DNA from 2 places in the Ruminococcus sp. D54t1_190329_F1 genome. Region 1 is predicted to be linked to the other one. Evidence: riboswitches for the same ligand, from Rfam matches in the RefSeq annotation. Region 1 holds a riboswitch; the other holds the start of a gene.
The links. A riboswitch is a leader RNA that binds a small molecule or an ion and turns the genes downstream of it on or off. The one in region 1 is predicted to bind thiamine pyrophosphate.
Positions count from the first base shown of each region.

Region 2: it holds a riboswitch for thiamine pyrophosphate, as region 1 does, so the genes downstream of both, I2D69_RS15335 (thiamine-binding protein) here and thiD (bifunctional hydroxymethylpyrimidine kinase/phosphomethylpyrimidine kinase) in region 1, are expected to answer to the same signal.

Region 1 is NZ_JADNDC010000051.1:18,532-22,893, forward strand. Features, by position in the region: gene cytX (putative hydroxymethylpyrimidine transporter CytX) at 1-945, opposite strand, end outside; gene thiD (bifunctional hydroxymethylpyrimidine kinase/phosphomethylpyrimidine kinase) at 947-1,789, opposite strand; TPP riboswitch at 1,992-2,097, opposite strand; gene I2D69_RS17735 (alpha-glucosidase) at 2,169-3,845, opposite strand; gene I2D69_RS17740 (AraC family transcriptional regulator) at 4,001-4,362, opposite strand, start outside.
Region 2 is NZ_JADNDC010000036.1:14,722-19,083, reverse strand. Features, by position in the region: gene I2D69_RS15350 (ABC transporter ATP-binding protein) at 1-328, opposite strand, end outside; gene I2D69_RS15345 (ABC transporter substrate-binding protein) at 443-1,450, opposite strand; gene I2D69_RS15340 (ABC transporter permease) at 1,443-2,225, opposite strand; gene I2D69_RS15335 (thiamine-binding protein) at 2,194-2,490, opposite strand; TPP riboswitch at 2,637-2,743, opposite strand; gene I2D69_RS15330 (NUDIX domain-containing protein) at 2,947-3,453, opposite strand; gene I2D69_RS15325 (AAA family ATPase) at 3,547-4,362, opposite strand, start outside.

The DNA.
Region 1 (4,362 bases):
AGAACCGATGAGGTACAGGAAATCGGTAATGTTGTCCATTGGATATACAATTGCAGCAATTGTTCCGATGATGGTTACGGCAATTGCGGCATATTTTCCATTAATTTTGGAAAATACAGATTCAGATGAAATTCCGGCGGAGTAAGCATCCAGGAATGTAGTGGTAACAGTGGAAAATACAATGATCAGAAGACCTGCAATTCCCAGTCCGGCTTTCACCATAATCTGAGCAATGTCGGATTCACCGGTATAAATCGCTGCACCCATACCGATTACATACATCCAGCAGCTTACAAGACCGTAAACAATAGAGCTTACAGCAGTTGCTTTCACTGGCTCCTTCGCCTCACGGGTATAATCACTGATCAGCGGCAGCCAGGACAGTGGCATTGCAACAGAAAGCTCAACCGCAGCACCAAAGGACATGGCTTCCTCGCCAATGGCAAGTGCAGTCCCGCCATCAAAGAAGATGAGCTTGCAGAGTACCAGTGTGAGGATAAAAAGTGCTGCCATAGCGATGGTGTTGATTTTTCCAAGGTTTGTGATGCCGATAAAAATCCACAGTACGATCAGTGCACCGATTACCAGACACCATACCCAGCTTCCGGTATGTAACACACCGTTTGCGGCCAGAGCTCCGTCGTAGATCATAATGGCAGTCCAGCCAACCAGCTGAAGTACGTTCAGGAAGGAGAAGAAAATCCCGCCTTTTTCCCCAAAGCTCATTTTTACGGTTTCCATTGCACTGCGGCGTGTTTTTCCGCCGATCACTCCGGCGAGGAAAAGCATGGTACAGCCAATAATATGTCCGATGATAATGGCAAGAAGACCTTTTCCAAAGCCAAGTGAGGCAAAATAGGTTCCGGTGAGGATTTCCGCCAGGGAAACACCAGCGCCAAACCAGATCAGGCCGTTTTCAAAAATGGAAGTACGTTTTTCAGTCATGTTATTTTGCCTCCTTATCAGCGGCTTCTGCCGTAATCTCGTCATGTGACAGTGTGAATTCATTTTTTATTGCAAATCCGTGATCCATAGGACCACTGCCTTTTCCAAGATCCAGCATAGCAGCAAGTGCTCCGGAAATATATTTCTTTGCCCTCTCCACGGAAGTATCAAGGTCAAATCCCTTTGCCAGATTAGAAGCAATGGCACTGGATAACGTACATCCTGTTCCGTGAGTGTTAGGATTGTTGATCCGCTTTCCCTGGAACCATTTGTAATTGCCTTCGCGCCACAGAAGGTCATTGGCGTCATTCAGCTGATGACCACCCTTGCAAAGCACTGCACAGCTGTATTTCTCCCCGATGGCAGCAGCGGCTTTGATCATATCCTCGGCAGTTTCTATTTTCATTCCGGACAGAACCTCTGCCTCCGGAATATTCGGTGTCAGGACTGTGGCCATTGGAAGAAGCTGACTTTTAAGGGCTTCAATGGCTTCATCATTGATCAGCTTGGCTCCGCTTGTAGCGACCATAACCGGGTCTACTACAATGTTCTTTGCTTCATACTGGCGAAGTTTTTTCGCAATGGTTTCAATCAATGCGCTGGAAGATACCATTCCAATCTTCACTGCATCCGGATAAATATCTGTAAAAATATTATCCAGCTGGTCGGCCAGAAATTCTGGCGTTGCTTCCATAATACCTGTTACACCGGTAGTATTCTGTGCGGTAAGTGCGGTAATCGCACTCATGGCATATACTCCATTGCTGATCATTGTCTTGATATCAGCCTGGATACCGGCGCCTCCGCTGGAGTCACTTCCAGCGATTGTTAATGCTGTTCTCATAATTTTCTTCCTTTCTCTTGGCCTTGTTTGAAGCAGTTTCCACGAGTTATGAGTTATAACGTGAAAAAATCTTTTTACAAACCGGCACTGTTGTTATGTATGCATTAATTTTATATAGCGTCCGAAAGTGGTGCCCCCAGCCGAACGCTGCATTGCTGCCATATGAAAAAAGAGACACCCCAATGAGGTGTCTCCGAAAAAAATCAAACTCATGATGACTTCCTACGGCGGCATTATCCGCATCAGGTAATAGGGTCGAAATTCACAATTTCCTCTCAGCCTGTGTACAAGCTCCCCTGTTCTTTTGTTATTATAGTAATAATGGGAAAAATTGTCAATAAGGTGTTGGAATACAATAAATATCAAGCGTGAAAATCGTTTACGCTAACTCCACAACCAGCACCTGATATCCATGCAGCTTAACTGAATTTCCATCCAGAACCATATCCGGGTAGTTATTGATCAGCACCTTTTTGCATTCTGATGGAAGTGTAATTTCCTGCTCCTCCCACTGATAATTGCCAACCACAAGTAAAGTTTTATCTCCTTTACGGTAGTATGCCATTAAATTATGCCGGTCTTCCATAAATGGCTCCAGAGCACCATACACAACGGTTTCTTTATATTCCGGATCCTTGCGAAGAGCGATCAGTTTCTTATAGAAATTAAGTACGGAATTTGGATCAATCGTCTCTTTTTCCACATTAATTGCGGTATAATTGGAATTTACTCGAAGCCACGGTGTACCAGCTGTAAATCCGGCATTTTCCTCACCAGTCCACTGCATGGGGGTACGGGCATTGTCGCGGCTGCGGCGGGCAACAGCTTTCAAAGCTGCTTCCGGGGTAAGTCCGGCGTCAAGTGCAACTTTATATTCATCCAGAGTTGAAATATCATCTACCTCGTCAATAGATTTGAACGGGATATTTTCCATGCCAAGCTCCTGTCCCTGATAAATAAAGGGAAGTCCACGAAGCATGAAATTCAATGCCGCCAGCATTTTTTTGCTTGTATCACAGCAATCACCTTCTGGAATATAGTGACTGACACCGCGAGGCTCGTCATGATTCTCGATAATATTGGAAACGAATCCGAAATCCCCCATTTTGGCCTGTGTCTCAAAACAGCAGCGCTTGTAGTCGTCAGGTGTGATTTCTTTGCAATCGTACCAGCCTTTTTCAGAACCTCCGAAAATGGTTTCGTTAAAGTCGAACATAGAAGAAAAATAACCATTGTTTCCAATAAAATCCGGGAGCTCTTCGTCTTTTGCGTTGAAAACCTCACCTACGGAAAAAGCATCGTGAGGCTTGAAGGTGCGGTCACGCATTTCTCCAAGAAATTCTCCGATTCCGGTAGCTTCCTCCAGCATTTTATTAATGCTGCAGAGTCCGTCCTCACGATCAGGCTCATAATCATGCATAGGAAGAGCTTTTTTGATATTAATGATAGCATCAATGCGGAAACCGCCAAGACCCTTGTCCAGCCACCAGTTAATATTTTTATATACTTCCTCACGGAGCTCTGGATTTTCCCAGTTCAGGTCAGGCTGCTTTTTATGAAAAACATGAAGGTACTGTTTGTTGGTGCCAGGCAGATCCTCCCATACCGAACCTCCGAAATAGGAGCGCCAGTTAGTAGGAAGCTTACCATCTTCTTTGTCTCTTAAATAGAAGAAACGGCCGTATTTTCCATCCGGATCCTTACAGGCTTTTTTAAACCATTCGTGCTCATCAGAGCAGTGGTTTACAACCAGATCCATGACAATATACATGTCCCGTTTCTTTGCTTCTGCGATAAGGCGGTCCATATCCTCCATAGTTCCGAATCGCGGGTCAATGTCGTAATAATCGGAAATATCGTATCCCTGGTCGGCAAGAGGGGAGCGATAGCAGGGGGAAAGCCAGACAATGTCAACCCCCAGCTCCTTTAAATAATCCAGTTTCTCAATAATTCCCGGCAGATCGCCGATTCCATCACCGTTTGTGTCATAAAAGCTTTTCGGATAAATCTGATAGGCTACTTTATCCTGCCACCATTTTTTTTTCGTGCTATTCATTTATGTCTCCTTATATATAATGATTATCTTTGAACTAAGTACATTATACATACATGAAAAAGAAAATACTTCCCTTAATTTGATTAAAAAATACGAAATTTTGACCAGAGATTGTTTGGAAAATCATTTCGTACATAGGGGGGTGCAAGCGTGTTTTATAAGGAAGGATTCTCAATCCCCTGGCTGTGTTTCCGATATTGCAGAGGTGTGGTTCCTGTATATTTGCGAAATTCTCTGAGAAAATTCCCCATATTGTTATAACCACAGTCCAGACATATCTCGGTCACTGGAAGACTGCTGTCTTTTAATAAACGTACTGCCTGGCGGATGCGATATTCATTCAGGTATTCTATGGGAGATATGCCGATTGCTTTTTTAAAAAAACGGCAAAAGTATTGCTCATTGAGTCCGATCAGGGATGCCAGATCGCGGATATAAATTTTTTCCTGGTAATGGTCGCGGATGTAAGTGATTGTGGTTTTTATGGTCTCGACCCTGTGGTCATCAGATTTTTCAG
Region 2 (4,362 bases), on a different contig from region 1:
TCTTCACGCCTTTCAGTACAAGGGGAAGTGCTACATTGTCGATCACTTTCTTGTGGGGAAGGAGAAGATCCTTCTGCAGCATGTAACTGATGCTTCCAGGTGTGGAAGTCACATCCTGATCTTTCAGATAGACCTTTCCTTCATCAGGTGGGATAATACCGGAAAGCACATTGAACAATGTGGTCTTTCCGGAACCGCTGACTCCCAGAAGGGAAACCAGTTCCCCCTGCTCCAGATAAATGGAAATGTCCTCCAAAACCTTTTTTTCACCGTATGTTTTTGAAATATGTTCTGCTCGTAAAATTACTTTATTTTGTTCTGATGACATATTCGTTCCTTATACACAGCGCTACTTCCATAACCAGTTCCATTTTCCGCAAAAATTGGGGTAAATTTTCCTAGCAGAATAGCTCTATGCGTTAATTTCTTTCTCTTTCATTCCTTACTGTGGAAGATACTCGTTAGAAAATCCGACTCCAGTAAGATCCTTGTCGCAAAGCTGGTTCTCATACAGCCATTTGTAGAATGCATTCCATCTGTCTGCATCAATTACGCCCCAGCTTTCTGCATCGTCAATGTATTTTGTGGAAAGGAATTCCTGGCTCTTCTTTACAAGATCTTCAGCATCCTTCAGAGAGCCTGTATTATCGCCGTCAATGAGGATCTGTGCTGCCTCATCCGGATTCTCTGCTGCAAACTCATATCCCTTTGCAGTTGCTTCCATAAATGCTTTCGCCTGATCCGGATTCTCAGCAAGATAGTCGTTATTTGCAATGATAACCGGTGTGTAGTAGTCAAATACAGGATTGATATCAGAGAATGCAAAATAGTCGCAGTCTACACCTTCTACGTCAGCATTGATTCCGCCCCAGCCCTGGAATACCCAGATGGCATCCGTCTGATTGGCAGCAAGTGCTGCTGGCTCATCTGTAATATCATTAGGGATCAGGGTAACCTGACTGAAATCTCCGCCGTCGCCGTTTACAACATTTTCCAGCATAGCAAGCTCGATTGGGGAATCCCATGTGGAATAGGTTTTTCCGGTAAGTCCGGCTGGTTTATCAATTCCGTCACCTTTTCGGGAAAGGATTCCGGAGGTGTTGTGCTGAATGATTCCTGCAACCGCTGTGATTCCAAGAGGCTCGTCAAGTGCAAGGGAAGCAGCCATGGTATCCTGGGCCTCGATCGCAAACTGAGCCTGACCTGCTGCGCACATAAGGGCTGCACCATTTTCCGGTGGCTGAACGATTTCCACATCAAGACCAGCTTCTTCGTAGTAGCCTTTTGCCTGTGCTACATAAAGTCCGGTGTGGTTGGTATTCGGTGTCCAGTCCAGGCAGAATGTGATTTTCTCCTGTGCACCATCTTCTGCATATACACCTGTAGGAACTGCAAGCACCATAGCTGCCGCTGCAACTGGTGCGATTACTTTTTTCAGATTCTTATTCATGATTTTTCTCCTTTTCTACCTGCAGCCATGGCATTGTGATCCGGCTGACAATATTTACTGCCAGAAGAAGTAAAAGGCTGATGATCACAATGAAGATAATGACTGCAAACATTTTATCAAAAGAATATGCTTTTTTTACACGGGTCATATAAACACCAAGTCCGTTAAATCCACCTAGCCACTCAGAAACAACTGCTCCTACAACTGCATAGGAAGCAGATATTTTCAGCCCGGAAAAAAACTGGGGCAAAGCACCTGGAAATTTCACATGGTGGAAAATCTGTGCCCGGCTGGCTCCCATGGCCTTCATCAGACGAATGGCATCCGGATCCACACTTTTATATCCATCCAGCAGTCCGATTGTAATTGGGAAAAAAGTGGTGATCACAACCAGAGTGATCTTCGGTGCCATTCCAAATCCCATCCAAAGCACCAGAATTGGCGCAATGGCAATGGTCGGTATGGTCTGCGTAATGATCATGATCGGATAAAATGCCTGATCCATTACACGGAACCGATCCATCATAGTTGCAAACACAAATGCCAGCGCGATTCCAATGAGAAGTCCGTAAAAGGATTCCAGCAAAGTGAATTTCGCATGGAAAAGTATGGTTGGCAGATCGACAAACAGGGCTGTCAGCACTGCTACCGGAGAGGGAAGCATGTAGGAGGGAACAATTCCCGAAATGCTTACCACTTCCCAGCCAAGCAGAATCACGGCCATGGCTGCAATTGGAGGTATCTTACTGGTGATGTTTGGTAACTTTCTTTTCAATGGTAAGTACATCCCCTTCTGGTTTGTATGCAATTTTAACATATACGCTCATAGCCTTGCAGCCTGCGCGCTCAGCTACATGCTGACACTCTTTTACAATGTCCATCAGCTGGTCATAATCACCTTCAATGGTGGTCTCAAATGGTCCTACATAATAGTTCAGACCAGTAGATCTGATGTAGGCGATCACCTCGTCTACAATGCGGATAACTTCCTCTTCATCCTGTACATTTGGCAGTACCTGAATTGCTACACTTGCGTTCATTTTCTTTTCCTCCTATTTTCTGTCCCATAAACAGGACTTTGCGTTAAAAATCGAATAAGAACCATTCTTGAAACTGTGACGGAACTGAACAGGCTCTGTCAGTCAGTATGAAAAAAAGAGCACCTGCCATCCAGACAAATGCTCCTAATTACATCGTTAAACACTTCCTACACTGGCATGATCCAACAGGTTAAAAGGGTCTAAGGACTACCTTACTCTCAGCTTCTCAATTGAAACTCCCCTGGTCGTTATTCAGATTTCGTTGCTTATTATAATACACCTTTCTTCAAATTACAAGAAACTATTTTTATCTCAATTATATTTTACATACCCTTAACAGAATTGTACTGCTCGCAGTCTGACCAGCCGCTCTAATTAATATTCCCATTTCATCAGAATTCGTAAAAAAAATCCCCCTGCATATCACAGTTATTTCCTGCAGAATATATAATAAATCTACAGATTCTCAAAGGCAGCCTGAATACTGTCATAGTGCAGGAATTTTCCCTGGGCTGCAAATTCCTTGATCTGATTCAGGGTGGCAAACATGTGGCCGTCTGTCTCTTCTTCCTGAAGGTGTAGATCTTCTTCTTTCACATCCATCACAAAGCGGTAAACATCTACGAAATAGTTGTCTCCCTCCCCTGGATTCTCTCTTTTGTAAGTAAAAAGATAGCCGCCCTGCGCACTGCTTACGTCAAGACCTGTCTCCTCTTTCACTTCGCGGAGTACAGCGTCATAAGAGGATTCCCCTGCCTGTGCTGCACCACCGGAAACCTCCCACCAGCCTGGTGCCCAGGCTTTTGTCAGCACACGTTTGGTAATGAGAAACGTACCATCTGGTCTTGCCACTACTCCAAGTACGGTGAGATGGTATTCTCCGTCCTTTAAACACCAGTCGTTTCGTTTCATGGTACGGCCGGTAGGTCTCTTGTTAATATCATAGATGTCCCAGAATTCCAATTTTTATCACTCCTGTTATATATTTCTTATGTATATTTTTATATTACGATTGTTTTGCAAATATTGTTATCAAATGCAGTTTTTCATCTTTTTCTATTTCAGCAGTTCCTCCACCATCTCTCTGGTATACTCTACCTTCTCTACATGGTTGACCTCGATCTGATACAGTGCATTTGCCGCAATGTGCTCTGCTGCCTGCTCCAGATCACGAATACCTGAAGTATTGGAATAACGCTGGATGATTGCCTCCAGCGCACCCTCTGTGATAATGCACTCACTCTCTTCCATATGCATTCTCTTAAGAACTTTCGGAAGAGAGAATCTGGAAAAGATTACTTTCTTCTCCTCAGCTGTATAATCCGGAATATCAATTACTGCAAATCTGGACATCAGCGGTGCACTGATCTGGTCACGGTCATTTGCAGTAGCAATTGGATAAACACCGCCAGTTGGGATCATACACTCCATATAGTTATCTGTAAATCCAAGATTGTCCAGAAGGGTAAGAAGTACGTCTGCCGGATTTCCATTTCCTTTGCCGGAATTTGCCTTATCAAGCTCGTTAATAATAAATACCAGATTAGAGGCACCAGCCATGGAAAATGCCTCCATAATAATTCCGGGCTTTGCATTTGCGTAAATACGGGGGCTTCCGGTAAGCTGCTTGGAGTCGTTAATTGAGCTCATGTCCAGCGTAGTCCACGGAAGTTTCAGGATTCTTGCAACTGCATAGGCTATCTGGGATTTGCCAGTACCGGCAGGTCCGATCAGAAGAAGTCCGTAGGCCGGAAGGGTATGTGTACGGTTGATCTGGATAATCGTCTCAATAATACGTTGTTTCACACGCTCCATTCCATAAAGCTCTTCATCCAGGATTCTCCTTGCCTCAACAGGATCGATTGCTTCAAA